Regions from separate parts of the Burkholderia sp. AU33423 genome, predicted to be linked through region 2. Evidence: predicted binding sites of a transcription regulator. Region 2 holds the regulator's gene; the other holds the start of a gene.
What was found. Region 2 encodes FNR, which switches genes on or off when oxygen is low (the NO sensors DNR and NnrR bind a similar motif). Its sites were predicted from a motif close to TTGATNNNNATCAA; they were not measured.

Region 1: a site for FNR is predicted at 4,177-4,190, ahead of clpB (ATP-dependent chaperone ClpB). Genes of this name have one in related genera too.

The regions. Positions count from the first base shown of each region.
Region 1 is NZ_NKFH01000004.1:1,634,574-1,642,423, forward strand. It holds gene CFB50_RS10275 (ComEA family DNA-binding protein) at 260-877, shown strand; gene CFB50_RS10280 (YidB family protein) at 966-1,403, shown strand; gene clpB (ATP-dependent chaperone ClpB) at 1,507-4,104, opposite strand; gene CFB50_RS10290 (Rrf2 family transcriptional regulator) at 4,262-4,777, opposite strand; gene CFB50_RS10295 (group III truncated hemoglobin) at 5,026-5,586, shown strand; gene CFB50_RS10300 (molybdenum cofactor biosynthesis protein MoaE) at 5,653-6,129, opposite strand; gene moaD (molybdopterin converting factor subunit 1) at 6,140-6,397, opposite strand; gene CFB50_RS10310 (molybdopterin molybdotransferase MoeA) at 6,417-7,664, opposite strand.
Region 2 is NZ_NKFH01000006.1:80,325-88,174, reverse strand. It holds gene CFB50_RS18210 (LysR family transcriptional regulator) at 1-56, shown strand, start outside; gene folE (GTP cyclohydrolase I FolE) at 151-783, shown strand; gene CFB50_RS18200 (SDR family oxidoreductase) at 783-1,586, shown strand; gene epsC (serine O-acetyltransferase EpsC) at 1,632-2,552, opposite strand; gene CFB50_RS18190 (hypothetical protein) at 2,690-2,923, opposite strand; gene CFB50_RS18185 (DUF3005 domain-containing protein) at 3,201-3,611, shown strand; gene CFB50_RS18180 (universal stress protein) at 4,188-4,655, shown strand; gene fnr (fumarate/nitrate reduction transcriptional regulator Fnr) at 4,758-5,504, shown strand; gene CFB50_RS18170 (LysR family transcriptional regulator ArgP) at 5,558-6,451, opposite strand; gene CFB50_RS18165 (LysE/ArgO family amino acid transporter) at 6,562-7,182, shown strand; gene CFB50_RS18155 (aldo/keto reductase) at 7,567-7,850, shown strand, end outside.

The DNA of each region.
Region 1 (7,850 bases), on a different contig from region 2:
GTCAAGCCCTGTCGAACAGCCAGTGCAACGATTGTCAGTGACACCCACGGCGACACCCCGGCGACACCGTAAAGAATGGTCAAAACCGCCGCCCGGCGCAGGTTTGGTCTTTACAGCGCCGCAAGCCTTCAGCAAGATTCGTTCAGCCTGTCTTAAAAAGGGCACGCATTTGTCCTATGCTTAACGGCGACGCCCGGCCGGGCGTCACCCCGCCGTCCGTTGCAACAGCCATTCATCCGTCAGAACCAGGGAGCCTTCCATGCTGAAAAAGCTGCTGATGCTGTTCGTCGCGCTATCGCTGTCGCTCGCCGCAGGCCTTGCCGCGGCCGTCGAAGTCAACACGGCTGACCAGGCCGCGCTCGAATCCGTGAAGGGTCTCGGGCCCGTGAAGTCGAAGGCGATCATCGACGAACGCACCAAGAACGGCCCGTTCAAGGACGCGGACGATCTCGCGAACCGCGTCAAGGGCCTCGGCACGAAGTCGGTCGGGCATCTCGAGGAAAACGGCCTGACGATCGGCGGCGCGTCGACGCCGCCGAAGGGCGTGAAGCTGTCGAAGCCGGCCGCAACGACATCGGCCACCACGCCGGCCACGACGTCGACCGGCACGGCGTCGACGTCGACGTCCACGACCGCGACGGCCGGCACGACGGCCACCGCACCGGCACCGGCGGCAAGCGCACCGGATGCGGCCGCGAAGCCGGCCAAGGCCAAGCGCATGACGAAGAAGGAAAAAGCGGCCGCAGCAGCGGCGGCATCCGCCGATGCGGGTGCGAGCGCACCGGCCGCAGCGTCGTCGGCAAAAGCGACGAAGGGTTCGAAGAAGAAAAGCAAGAAGGACAAGGCAGCCTCCGCCGCCGCGGCGTCGGGCGCCTGATGTGCGCCGCGCGCGCGACGGCGTGCGCGCGGCATTCGTTCAACGGGCGCCCACGGCGTGGCGCCCTTATCGGTAAAGGTAAAGAACCATGGGTCTCCTCGACATCGTTGGCGGTCTGCTCGGCGGCCAGGCCGGCGGCAACTCGCAAAGCGCGCTGATCACGACCGCGCTCGAATTCATCAACAACCAGCCGGGCGGCCTGAATGGCCTGATCGAGAAGTTCAAGGCCGGCGGCGCCGGCGACATCATCGGCTCGTGGGTCGGCACCGGCCAGAACCAGCCGATCTCGCCGGACACCCTGCAGAACGTGCTCGGCTCGGACGCGATCGGTGCGCTCGCGAGCAAGTTCGGTGTCGATCCGTCAATGGCCTCGACCGTCCTCGCGCAAGTGCTGCCGCACGTCGTCAACCACGCGACGCCGGACGGCGCGGTGCCGGCCGATGGCCAGGCACAGGTCGACCCGTCGAACGTGCTCGGCTCGCTGTCGCAGATCGCCGGCATGTTCGGCGGCAACAAGCAGGGCTGACGCGCTGCGTCGTTGCGACGCTCCATAAGCAAACACCCCGCCGAGGCGGGGTGTTTGTTTTTGCGCGCCCGGCGCGAACCGGGCGGCGGCCGAAGGCCTGCGATCAGTGAACGACGCGGTCGAACACGAACTGGCCGTCGTTGACGTCGACCGGGATCACGTCCTTCGGACCGAAGCGGCCCGCGAGGATCAGCTTCGCGACCGGGTTCTCGATCTCCTGCTGGATCGCGCGCTTCAGCGGCCGCGCACCGAACACCGGGTCGTAACCGACCTTCGCGATCTGTTCGAGCGCCGCCGGCGACACGTCGAGCGCCATGTCGAGCTTCGCGAGCCGGTCGTGCAGGCGTGCGAGCTGGATCTTCGCGATCGACTCGATGTTGCTGCGGTCGAGCGCATGGAACACGACGACGTCGTCGATCCGGTTCAGGAACTCGGGGCGGAAATGCTGCTTCACCTCGAGCCATACGGCGTCCTTGATCTCTTCCTGCGGCGCACCCGTCATCGCCTGGATGACCTGCGAGCCGAGGTTCGACGTCATCACGATCACCGTGTTCTTGAAGTCGACCGTGCGCCCCTGCCCGTCCGTCATGCGGCCGTCGTCGAGCACCTGCAGCAGCACGTTGAACACGTCCGGATGCGCCTTCTCGATCTCGTCGAGCAGGATCACGCTGTACGGCTTGCGGCGCACGGCTTCCGTCAGGTAGCCGCCTTCCTCGTAGCCGACATAGCCCGGCGGCGCGCCGATCAGCCGCGCGACGCTGTGCTTCTCCATGAACTCGCTCATGTCGATGCGGATCAGGTGCTCTTCCGAGTCGAACAGGAACGACGCCAGCGCCTTGCACAGCTCGGTCTTGCCGACACCCGTCGGGCCGAGGAACAGGAACGAGCCGTACGGACGGTTCGGATCGGCGAGACCGGCGCGCGAACGACGGATCGCATCGGCCACCGCGCTGATCGCCTCGTCCTGGCCGACCACGCGCTCGTGCAGCTTTTCCTCGATGTGCAGCAGCTTCTCGCGTTCGCCCTGCATCATCCGCGACACCGGGATCCCGGTCGAACGCGACACGACTTCCGCGATTTCCTCGGCGCCGACCTGCGTGCGCAGCAGGCGCGGCCGCGTCGGGTTGTGCTGCTCCTGCTCTTCGGCCTGCGTGACCTGCTTCAGCTGCGCCTCGAGCTGCGGCAGCTTGCCGTACTGCAGCTCGGCGACCTTCTCCAGCTTGCCTTCACGCTGCAGGCGCGCGATGTCCGCCCGCACCTTCTCGATCTCTTCCTTGAGCTGCGCGCTGCCCTGCACCGCGGCCTTCTCGGCGGTCCAGATTTCCTCGAGGTCCGCATATTCGCGGCCGAGACGCTCGATCTCTTCCTCGATCAGCTGCAGGCGCTTCTGCGACGCTTCGTCCTGCTCCTTCTTCACGGCTTCGCGCTCGATCTTCAGCTGGATCAGGCGACGGTCGAGCTTGTCCATCTCTTCGGGCTTCGAATCGATTTCCATCTTGATCTTCGAAGCGGCTTCGTCGATCAGGTCGATGGCCTTGTCGGGCAGGAAGCGATCCGTGATGTAGCGGTGCGACAGCTCGGCCGCGGCGACGATCGCCGGGTCGGTGATGTCCACACCGTGATGCAGTTCGTATTTCTCCTGCAGCCCGCGCAGGATCGCGATCGTCGCCTCGACGCTCGGCTCGTCGACGAGCACCTTCTGGAAGCGGCGCTCGAGCGCGGCATCCTTCTCGATGTACTTGCGGTATTCGTCGAGCGTGGTCGCGCCGATGCAGTGCAGCTCGCCGCGCGACAGCGCCGGCTTCAGCATGTTGCCCGCATCCATCGCGCCTTCGGCCTTGCCCGCGCCGACCATCGTGTGGATTTCGTCGATGAAGACGATCGTCTGGCCTTCGTCCTTCGCGATGTCGTTGAGCACCGCCTTCAGGCGCTCCTCGAATTCGCCGCGATACTTCGCGCCGGCGAGCAGTGCGGCCATGTCGAGCGACAGCACGCGCTTGCCCTTCAGCGTCTCGGGCACTTCGCCGTTGACGATCCGCTGCGCGAGCCCTTCGACAATCGCCGTCTTGCCGACGCCCGGCTCGCCGATCAGCACCGGGTTGTTCTTGGTGCGGCGCTGCAGGATCTGGATCGAACGGCGGATTTCGTCGTCGCGGCCGATCACCGGATCGAGCTTGCCCGCACGGGCGCGCTCGGTCAGGTCGACCGTGTATTTCTTCAGCGCCTCGCGCTGGCTTTCCGCGTCCTGGCTGTGCACCTGCGAGCCGCCGCGGACCGCGGCGATCGCGGCTTCGAGCGCCTTGCGCGTGAGGCCGTGCTGGCGGGCGAGCTTGCCGGCGTCGCCCTTGTCGTCGGACACGGCGAGCAGGAACATCTCGCTCGCGATGAACGTGTCGTTGAGCTTCTGCGCTTCCTTGTCGGCCTGGTTCAGCAGCCCGGCCAGTTCACGGCCGATCTGGATGTCGCCGCCCGTGCCCGTCACTTGCGGCAGGCGCGAAATGGCCTCGTTCAGCGCACCTTGCAGCGCCTGAATGTGAACGCCCGCGCGCGACATCAGCGAGCGGGCGGAACCGTCCTGCTGCGCGACCAGCGCCGCGAGAACGTGAACGGGTTCGATGTATTGATTGTCGCGGCCTGCCGCGAGGCTTTGCGCGTCCGCGAGTGCTTCCTGGAACTTGGTGGTGAGCTTGTCGATTCTCATTTAGTCGAGACCTCCAATTTTCGATTAACACCAAGATGAGGATGGTCATGCGGCTTTCAAGCGAAATTCGGGTTGATTCAGCGCAAAAATCGATGGATATCCTTGAAGCGGCCCCGGGACGGGCCACGACCGGATCGAGACGCGCGGTGAGCGCGTTTCAGCCGGCCGTCGACGGCGGCTCGACGGACGCAGGTGCGCCTTCCGGCGAAGGCTCGGCCTGCAGGCGCACGACCGGGTGGATACCGAGCAACGCGGCGAGCGGCGAAGCGGGTTCGACCAGTTCGCCGAGCGTGTGACGGTCGAGTTCGGCGAAGAATGCATCGCGCGCGGCCGCCAGCACGCCCTTCAACCGGCACTGCGGCTCGATCACGCAGCCGCGCGACTCGCCCTCGGCCGAGAAGCAGCCGACCAGCGCGAAATCGCTCTCGGTCGCACGCACGACCTGGCCGACGGTCAGTTGCAGCGATTCGGGGAACAGCCGCAGCCCGCCATTGCGACCGCGGACGGTATCGACCCACCCCAGCTCGCCGAGCTGCTGCACGACTTTCATCAGATGGTTCTTCGAGATGCCGTAGGCGTCCGAGATCTCCTGGATCGTAGCGAGCCCCTCGCCGCGCACGGCAAGGTACAGCATCACGCGCAGCGAATAGTCGGTGTAGTCGGTGAGTCTCATGGGCGAATACGGAAAAGATCGATCGTGCCCCGATTACGTGAGCCGGGCCGATCGGGATGCGCACGAGGCCGGTTGACGGCCCTGCTCCGCGGCTCCGGGTTGCCGGGATGGCGCGCGCGCAATAAGATGCGTGACACTTACACGTTTTTCAGGGGTGTTGGACGCTATTTTGCGTCAAAATTCGGCCGGCGTCCTACTCGATGCCCGCGCCGCCCCTGTCGTTGCCTATTTCTGCCGGCCCTTTTGCCATGACCGTCCTGCCCGCCTCACCCGATACCGCACCGGCCCGCCCTCGCGACACCGAGCCGACCGAAGAGAACATCCGCGATCTCGTCTACGCGTTCTACGACCGCGTGCGCGCCGATCCGCTGCTCGGGCCCGTGTTCGACGCAAAGCTGGCCGGCCGCTGGGACGACCACCTGCCGAAGATGGTCACGTTCTGGTCGAGCCTCGTGCTCGGCACCAAGGGCTATCGCGGCAACGTGCAGCAGGCGCACCAGCCGCTCGACGGGATCGAGCCCGCCCATTTCAGCCGCTGGCTGTCGCTGTTCCTGAAGACCGTGGAGACGCGCTACGCGCCGCCCGCGGCGATCCGCTTCATGGAGCCGGCACTGCGCATCGCGCAGAGCCTCCAGTTGAGCCGGTTCGGCTGGGACTACCAGATTCCGCCCGAGCAGCAGGCGCTGCTCGACGCGATCGCGCCACGCCGTCGTGATGCAGGTGACGATCCGCACGCGTTGCCGTCGCGTGCCCGCGGTGAGCCGTTTCCGACGAAGATTATCGGGCGCAGCGGCGATCCGGACGCGTAACGGGCAGCCGGCGCGCGCGACGCTTGCACGCATGCGGCATCGCGCCGCACTACCCTGGCGCCACGCTCAGCGCCGCGTATTGCCCGATTCGATGCCCCAGCGCGCGAGCGCGGCATCGTCGGTGCTGCGCGCATCGACCCAGCGCTCGCCATCCGGCGTGGTTTCCTTCTTCCAGAACGGCGCTTCGGTCTTCAGGTAGTCCATCACGAACTCGCACGACGCGAACGCATCGCCGCGGTGCGACGCCACCGTGGCGACCATCACGATCTGGTCGAGCGGCAGGAGCTTGCCGACGCGATGCACGATCGCGACGTCGATGCCCGGCCAGCGCCGGCCGGCCTCGGCGGCAATCTTCTCGAGCGCCTTCTCGGTCATCCCCGGATAGTGCTCGAGTTCCATCGCGGCCACCGAATCGCCTTCGTTCAGGTCGCGCACCGTGCCGACGAAGCACGCGACCGCACCGATCTTCGGGTTGCGCGCACGCAATGCCGCGACCTCGGCGTTCAGGTCGAAGTCGTCGGTCTGGATTCGTACCGTTGCCATTGCCGGTGCCTCAACCGCCCGTGACCGGCGGAAAGAACGCGACTTCGCAGCCTTCGGTCAGCCGCGTGTCGGGATCGGTCATCTCGTGATTGCACGCCATGCGCAGTGCGCGCCCTTCCGCGAGTGTCTCGGCCCACGCACCGCCGCGCACGCGCAGCCACGCGCGCACGTCGCCCACGGTCGTGACGCCGTCCGGCACGTCGGCCTGCTCGTCGGCGACGCCCAGTGCCTCGCGCACGCTGGCAAAAAATTTCAGTTGAATCTTCATGGTTCGGGAAGCCGTCGCGTTACGACAGCAGTTCGGAAAACGGAATGAAACGCACGGTCTCGCCGGCGCTGATCGCGTGCTGCGGCGGATTGTCGATGAGGCCGTCGCCCCACACCGTCGACGTCAGCACCGCCGAGCTCTGGTTCGGGAACAGGTCGAGGCCGCCGGCCGCGTTGACCCGCGCACGCAGGAATTCGTTGCGCCGGTCGCCCTTGTGTTGCGAAAAGTCGGCACGCAGCGACAGCGCGCGCGGCGCGACGTCGCGCACGCCGGACAGGCGCAGCAGGAACGGCCGCACGAACAGCAGAAACGTGACGAAGCTCGACACCGGGTTGCCGGGCAGCCCGATGAAGTGTGCATCGGGGCGATCGTCGCCGCGGCGCACCGCGCCGTACGCGAGCGGCTTGCCGGGCTTCATCGCGATCTGCCACAGCGCGAGCCGCCCTTCGGCCTCGACGGCCGGCTTCACGTGATCCTCGTCGCCGACCGACACGCCGCCGCTCGTCAGGATCACGTCGTGATCGCGGGCGGCCTCGCGCAGCGTGTCGCGCGTCGCGGCGAGCGAATCGGGCACGATCCCGTAGTCGGTCACGTGGCAGCCGAGCCGCTCCAGCAGCCCGCGCAGCGTGAACCGGTTCGAGTTGTAGATCGCGCCGGGCTTCAACGGCTCGCCCGGCATCGTCAGTTCGTCGCCGGTGAAGAACACCGCGACGCGAATCCGCCGCGCCACCGACAGCTGCGCGCAGCCGACCGACGCGGCCAGGCCGAGCGCCTGCGGCGTGAGCCGCGTGCCGGCCGGCAGGATCACCGAGCCCTGCCGGATATCCGCGCCCTGCGCGGTGATCCATTCGCCGGCCTTCGGCGTGTGCAGGATCTCGACCGCATCGCCGTCGGCCGACGCCTGTTCCTGCATCACGACGGCGTCGGCACCGGGCGGCACCGTCGCGCCGGTGAAGATCCGTGCGGCCGTGCCGGCTGTGAGCGGCGCGGCCGGATGACCGGCCGGAATGCGCTGCGACACCGGCAAGCGCCGCTCGCCATGCAGCAGGTCGGCGACGCGCACCGCATAGCCGTCCATCGCGCTCGTATGCATCGGCGGCACGTCGAGCGGCGAGCTCACGTCGGCTGCCAGCACGCGGCCGAGCGCATCGAGCGTGGCGACGGTTTCGGCGCCGGGCAACGGCTTCGCGGCATCGAGCAGCGCGGCGAGCGCCTCGGCGGTCGACAGCATCGGCGCGCGCGGCGCCGCGGGATTCGGGTTCGACATCGATGGAATCGGGGATCGTTGGATTCAATACGTCATTGTAGCGACGCCGTCGCGCGGGCGCGCGATATGGCCGACATGCGGAAACTGTGATTCGCGCGAACGCGCCGGTCTGACACTTGTTTCGTACGCGTTGTGACGACCGCCGCTTGGCAGCTGCCAAACGAAACGGCCGGAACCCCGATCCGT
Region 2 (7,850 bases):
TGCGCGGCGTCGTCGCGTCGCTGTTCAACGACGAGCAGGACGAATGGCCGAAGTGAAGTGAGTGCCGGGCCGCACACGCGCCCCGCGAAAGCATGAAACAATGCCCGGATTCCGCGCCGCCCCGGCGGCGGCATTCAATGGAGCAGATAGATGGCTAAAAAGAAGTCCGCGCGGCCCGAGCCGGCCGCATCCCGCCCGAGCCGTGAAGAAGCGGAAGACGCCGTTCGCGTGCTGTTGCGCTGGGCCGGCGACGATCCCGCGCGCGAAGGCCTGATCGACACGCCCGCACGTGTCGTGCGCGCCTATGAGCAGTTCTTCGCCGGCTATGCGCTGGAGCCGCGCGACATCCTCGCGCGCACGTTCAGCGAAGTTGACGGCTACGACGAAATGATCGTGCTGAAGGACATCCGCTTCGAGAGCTACTGCGAGCACCACATGGTGCCGATCATCGGCCGCGCGCACGTCGCCTATCTGCCGAACCATCGCGTGGTCGGCATCTCGAAGCTCGCGCGCCTCGTCGACGCGTTCGCGAAGCGCCTGCAGATCCAGGAAAAGATGACCGTCCAGATCGCCGACACGCTGTTCGACGTACTGGAGCCGAAGGGCGTCGGCGTGATCCTCGAAGCCGCGCACCAGTGCATCTCGACGCGCGGCGTGCACAAGCCGGGCGTCGAGATGGTCACGTCGCGCATGCTCGGCTCGTTCCGCACCGATCCGTCGACGCGGCGCGAATTCCTGTCGATCGTCGCGAATCCGTCTTCAGTGAACCTGACGAATACGTAATGGAGCAGACGAAGCAAGCGGCGCACGCGCCCGTCGTGCTCGTGACCGGCGCCGCGCGCCGGGCCGGGCGCGCGTTCGCCGAGTATTTCGCCGCGCACGGCTATCGCACCGCGGTGCATTACGACCGGTCAGCCGATGCCGCGCAGGCAACGTCCCGTGCGATCGCCGACCGCGGGCACGATTCGGTAGCACTGCAGGCCGACCTGTCGGATGCCGCGCAGATCACCGCGCTGATCGACCAGGTGTATGCGCGTTTCGGGCGCCTCGACGTGCTCGTCAACAACGCATCGGTGTTCTGGCAGGACCATTTCCCGAGCTTCGACCTCGCGGCGTTCGACCAGGCGTGGGCCGTCAACTGCCGCGCGCCGATCCTGCTCACGCGCGCGTTCTACGAACGGGCTCGCGCGGCCGGCGCGCAGGGTGTCGTCGTGAATGTGGTCGATCAGAAGATCAAGGAAAACTTTCACCGCGACCATTTCAGCTATACGGTCGCGAAGGCCGCGCTCGGCAACCTCACGCAGATGCTCGCGCTGTCGTCCGCGCCGGTGCTGCGCGTGAATGCGGTGTTCCCCGGGCTGATGCTGCCGAGCGACGACCAGACGCAAGCCGACTTCGAACACGCGAGCCGCGCATCGACGCCGCTCGCGCGCATCGCGGGCCCCGACGATGTCGCGAGCGCGATCCTGATGCTGACGGGCAATGCGTACAACGGCGTGGATTTCGTCGTCGATGCGGGGCAGAACCTGATCCGCGTCGACCAGGACGTGCTGTACAAGCACCGCGCGCCCGACGGCAAGCACTGACCGGTGCGCGCCGTGGCGGCCGGCAGCCGTCGGCCGCGCGCCGCGTTACGGCTTGTCGGCGCTCCCGCCTTCGCGAACCTTGCCCTGCGCGACGCTCGTGCCGGGCGGCACGCTGTGCGTGAGCCACACGTTGCCGCCGATCACCGAGCCGCGCCCGATCGTCACGCGGCCGAGAATCGTCGCGCCCGCGTAGATCACCACGTCGTCCTCGACGATCGGGTGCCGCGCATTGCCCTTGACCAGCGCACCGTCGCCATCGGCGGGGAAGCTCTTCGCGCCGAGCGTGACGGCCTGGTACACGCGCACGCGCTCGCCGATGATCGCCGTCTCGCCGATCACGACGCCCGTGCCGTGGTCGATGAAGAAGCTCGGGCCGATCTGCGCGCCCGGGTGGATGTCGATGCCGGTAGCCGAGTGGGCGATTTCATTGATGAATCGCGCCAGCAGCGGCACGCCCAGCCGGTGCAGCGCGTGCGCGAGCCGGTGATGCATCATCGCCAGCACGCCGGGGTAGCACAGCAGGATCTCGGTGATGTGCTGCGCGGCCGGATCGCCGGCATACGCGGCCTGGATATCGCTGACGAGCAGCGCGCGGACCGCCGGCAACTGCCGGCCGAATTCGCGCGCGATTTCGAACGCGCGTTCGTCGAGCTCCGCGAACGGCGTATCGGCATGCTCGGGCAGGAACGGCAGCGCGCGGCGGATCTGTTCGGACAGAATGCGCAGCGTGCTCTCGAGCGTGTGGCCGACGTAGAAGTCGACGCTTTCGTCGGTCAGATCGGGGGCGCCGTAGTGCGTCGGAAACATCGACGCGCGCAGGCCGGTCACAATCTTGCAGATCGCATCGCGCGACGGCAGTTCGCGAATGCCGCGTGGATGGCGCGTGCGATGGAGTTCCTCGCGCGACTCGCGCAAGCCGGCAACGATTTCTTCAAGGCCCCACTGACGGGCGGGTGATGTCGACATATGCCAATGCAGGCGGCCGCGCTCGGTCGCACGGCCGCTAATAAAGTGACGGGTTCCGCAAGATTACCGCGTTTTCCGTCCGGGAGCGGCACGCCGGGGATCGGCCGGACGGCCGATGGCACTGGATCGCGACGGCGTCAGATCGTGATGCTGCTCGCGTCGATCCATCGCACGGCCCAGTCGCGCGCGTGCGCGATCGCGTCGCTTTCGTCGTTGAACTGGAGCTCGATCGGGAAAAATCGGTTCGCAACGAGTTCCCCGTCGCTCGATCGGGAGATCACGACGTAGGGTTTGAACGAACCGTCACTGGTACGCGCGGGCGCGCAGTTCAACAGATAACCGCGGTGCGTGAAGGCAGTAGTCGCTTGCATGAATCCGCCACCTCTAGTCCCTTGCTTTGTTGTTCACTACCCGTCTTTAAGGGTGCTGCGGCCCCCGGCGCGGGCAGAGGCGGCGCGACCGAATCCCCTGTCGCCGCTTCGCAGGAAAAGAATCATACTCTGTAGAAAACGGGTCTTCTAGCTGAAATAAATCATGACAAATCAGTGCGCGTCGCGCGACCGCGGCGATCGCCCGCGCGCCTTTTCCCGTCACGCCCGGAACGGGATTTGCTTCGATCCGGAACGCTTCGCCGCGAGGAGAGCCGCGATGGAATCATCCGATCAAACCGATCGTTCGCGTCCGCGCAGCATCGAGCTCGACAACGACGACACGCACGACAGCACGGTCGACACCGACGGCAAGAACCGAGAGGCGTCGCGCCTTGCCGGCGGCGGACCGATCTCGCCCGACGAAATCACGCGCAGCAACGCGTCGCTCGTCAATGCGATGCCGGAAGCCGGCGACGGCTTCGCCGGTTTCGACAGCCGCCCCGGCGGCAATCATCCGGCGTTCGCGCTGCGTGCCGGCTACATGGTGATCGAGAAGGGCTTCGACGCGCCGCCACCCATGAGCGACGCGCTGTTCGGCCCCGTCCACCGGATGTACGGCAGCACGTACTGGCCCGGCCACCAGCGTCGGCCGGAACGCGTCTTCGAGCTGACCGCCGTGCCGAGATAGCCGGCGCGGCGTTTGAATCGATCGTTCGATTGCGCACCGGTATCGGCCGGCAGCCGATGGCCGGGGATCGGCATACGCGATCGTGTGCCGATCCTGCACCGGCAACCGCACGATGCACGAACGAACGATTCCACGCAGCGGCACCGGCAGTGCCATGCACGCCGTGAATTGCGCTGACGCACATGCGTTGATCGAGGTCATGTCGAAACGCCGCGGTTGCGATTGAATGGCGATGCGGGCAATGCATCCGCGTGACCGTCGTGCCGTGTCGATGCGATCGGCGTGCGCGTGTGCGTGCGCCACGCGCGACGCCGATGCGCGCGCATGCCTTCCCGTCGACGATGCAGACGACAGCGACCACCACGTCGCACGACACGCGTCGCGCGTCGCGCGTCGCAGCATGCGCCAGATGCATGGCAGTGCGCCGCGGAAACGGAAGCGGCGCCGCCGCGCGGCACGACCGGCACCTCACTGCAAAGTCCCGGTCATTGGTTTACTCTGCCTCGCAGCCTGCGCATTGCCCAGCCCGATCGGCCATCCGGCCGACTTCGTTTCAACCCGCCACTCGGAGACACTATGTACAAGCGTATTCTGGTTGCCGTCGACGGCAGCGACACGTCCCGCCATGCGTTCGATGCCGCACTGGCGCTCGCGAAATCGCACGGTGCCGAGCTGCAACCGTTCTACGTCGTCGAGAACGCCGCGATCTACTACAACGTGCCCGGCTACGATCCATCCGTGCTGCGCGATCAGCTCGTCGCGCAGGGCAACGCACTCGCGAAGGATTTCACCGCGCTGATGCAGGCAGCGGGCGTGAAAGGCGAGACGAAGCTGGGCGAAGCGACGTCGCTCAACGACGTGTCGTCACTGATCCTCGACGGCGCGAAAGCGTTCGGTGCCGATCTCATCGTGCTCGGCACGCACGGCCGCCGCGGGTTCCGCCGTCTCGTGCTCGGCAGCATCGCCGAGCAATGCGTGCGCCACGCGACGCTGCCCGTGCTGCTGATTCCGGCGGCCGCCAACGTCGACGAACCGGCCGCGTGAGCAGCGTTCGGCATGCGCGCGCGTCGCGACGTTTTGTCACCCGACAGCGCCAAGTTGCGGTGGGACAATGATTCCGTCGATTCAACGCCGGAGTAAACGATCATGCTGACGCCCGTCGCCACACGTCCCGCCGCCACGCCTCATGCCGGTAGCTGGGCTCCTCGCCAGGCCGCGCACTGCTCGTCGTGCGCAATGCGGCACCTGTGCATGCCGCAGGGCCTGGCGCCCGAGGCGCTCAGTCGCCTCGAGTCGGTCATCTGCGCGGCGCGCCCCGTCAAGCGCGGCGAAGCGCTGTTCCGCGAAGGCGACGCATTCGACAACCTGTACGCCGTGCGCTCGGGTTCATTGAAAACCATCGCGACGCGCCACGACGGCCGCGAGCAGGTCACCGGCCTGCATCTCGCCGGCGAAGCGCTCGGCCTCGACGGCATCTGCGACGACACGCATCCGCGCACCGCGGTCGCGCTGGAAGACAGCTCGGTCTGCGTGATTCCATACAGCGCGCTCAAGACGCTCTGCTCCGAAGCCGGTTCGATGCAGCTGCGCATGCACAAGCTGATGAGCGAACAGATCGTGCGCGAAACGTCGCAAACGATGCTGCTCGGTTCGCTGAATGCCGAAGAACGTGTCGCCGCATTCCTGCTCGACGTCTCGTCGCGCTACCTGAAGCGCGGTTACTCGCCGTCGGAATTCAACCTGCGGATGACGCGCGAAGACATCGGCAGCTACCTCGGCATGACGCTCGAAACGGTCAGCCGCACGCTGTCGAAATTCCAGAAGCGCGGCCTGATCGAAATGCAGGGCCGCCACGTCCAGATCGTCGATTTCGACGGTTTGCATCACGTCTGATGTGATGCCGCACGGCGCGCCCCTCTCGCGCGCCGCCTGCGTCACGCGATCAGTCAATCGAGAAACAGCGCGGCGCGCGCCTTCAGCGCCGCGCTGAAATCGTCGAGCCAGCCGATCGACAAACGCCAGCTCTGCCAGTAAAGGTCGATGTCGATCGTTCGCCCGCGCGACATGTCGACCAGTTCACCCGCCACCAGCTGGCGGTCGACCATCCGGTCCGGACACATCCCCCATCCCAAGCCCGTTTCGCACGCACGCAGGTAGCCCGCGACGTGCGGTATCCAGTGCTGCGGCGGATCGAGATCCGCACGCGTCACGCGCCGGATGAAACGCGCCTGCAGCCCGTCCTTCGGATTGAACATCACGCACGGTGCGCGGCGCAGCGCATCGCGCGTAATGCCCGCGTCGAAGTAGCGTTCGTAAAAAGCCGGCGAGCACACCGCGCGATAGCGGATGCGCCCGAGCCGCTCCGACCGGCACCCCTGGATCGGCTCCGCCTGCGCGGTCACCGCGCCCTGCACGCTGCCGTCGCGAATGCGCGACGCGGTGTAATCCTGGTCGTCGATCACGAGGTCGAGCAACGTCTCGCGCTCCGTGCAGAACGGCCCGACCGCGTCGATGAACCACGTCGCGACGCTGTCGTCGTTGACGGCCACGCGCAACGTCGGCCACGCGCTCGCGATCTGGCCCGGCAACGCCGGCATCCGGCCCCCCAGTTCGGCCTCGAGCAGTTGCACGCGCTCGGTGTGCCGGCACAGCAGCGCCCCCGACGTCGTCGCAACGCATGGCTGCCCGCGCTTGACGAGCACGCTGCCGACCCGCTCCTCCAGCAGTTTCACGCGCTGCGACACGGCCGACGCCGTGACGTTCAGTTCCTTGGCCGCCCGCTCGAACGAGCCGTGCCGGATCACGGCCGCGAGGGCATCGAGCAACGCGTAGTCGAGCATTAGATTTCCTTAATCCGCATTAGGTGATTTAGCTTCTCTTATTTTCAAGCTGACCGCAGACTAGCGCTACCCGATTCATCCGTCCACTGCTTCCACTGTTGTCACCCACCATGAACTGGCTCGCTTTTTCCCACGGCGCCGTACTCTGCGGATCGCTCATCGTCACCATCGGCGCGCAGAACGCATTCGTGCTGCGGCAGGGCATCATGCGCTCACACGTCGGCAAGATCGTGCTGCTGTGCGCACTGTCCGACATGATCCTGATCGGCGCGGGCGTGGGCGGCGCATCGGTGCTCGTCGAACGCTATCCGACCTTCGTCCACGCGGTGCTGTACCTCGGCCTCGCGTATCTCGCGTGGTTCGGCATCAACGCGCTGCGCCGCGCGTTCAAGCCGGGCCACGAAACGCTCGACGTGCGCGGCGACGCGGTCGCGCCGCCGCCGCAGAGCGGCCTCGCGATCGTGCTGATGACGCTCGCGTTCACGTGGCTCAACCCGCACGTGTATCTCGACACGTTCCTGCTGATCGGCACGGCCGGCGCACGCGAGCCGGAAGGCGCGCGGCTCGCGTTCGCGATCGGCGCGATGTCGGTCAGCGTCGTGTGGTTCCTCGGGCTCGGCTACGGTGCGCGACTGCTGGCACCGTGGTTCCGCAAGGCCATGGCGTGGCGCGTGCTGGATGGCGCGATCGGCAGCATGGTGCTGTTTCTCGCGGCGGTGCAGTTGCGCTGACCGGTTCACCGTCGCACGGGCGGCCGCTCGCCGCCCGTCGTCCCGCCCGCTCCGGCGCCACGCTGGAGCATCCCTTCCCGCCCTTCCACCCGCTCCCGCCCACGCGCGGTTCCGCGCCCCGCCACGCCAGCCGCAACAAAAATCGGTTCCTGATCGAACGCAGCCACGCGAAGCGCTCACGCAACGGACGGGGTGTCCGTCAACTGCGTCAAATCGCCTGCCATCGCGACGGCGCGCCGCCTGCACGAATCGGAGCGATCGGCGAGAATGTCCGGCGTCCCGCGACAACGGCGTGACCGCACCGCGTACCCCGTCGTCTCGCCGTGATCGTTGCGGCCCATCCCGAAGTTCCATTCCGTCACCCCGCAGATATCGGAGCAGAACATGGCACTACGCACCCTCGGCACGTCGAACATCCAGGTTTCGCCGCTAGCGTTCGGCGGCAACGTCTTCGGCTGGACCGTCGACGAGAACACGTCGTTTGCGCTGCTCGACGCGCTCGCCGACACCGGCATCAACTTCATCGACACGGCCGACGTCTATTCGGCCTGGGTTCCCGGCAACAGCGGCGGTGAATCCGAAACGATCATCGGCAAATGGCTCAAGCGTACCGGCAAACGCGAGCGGGTCGTGATCGCGACCAAGGTCGGGCTGCTGGGCGCGCGCGC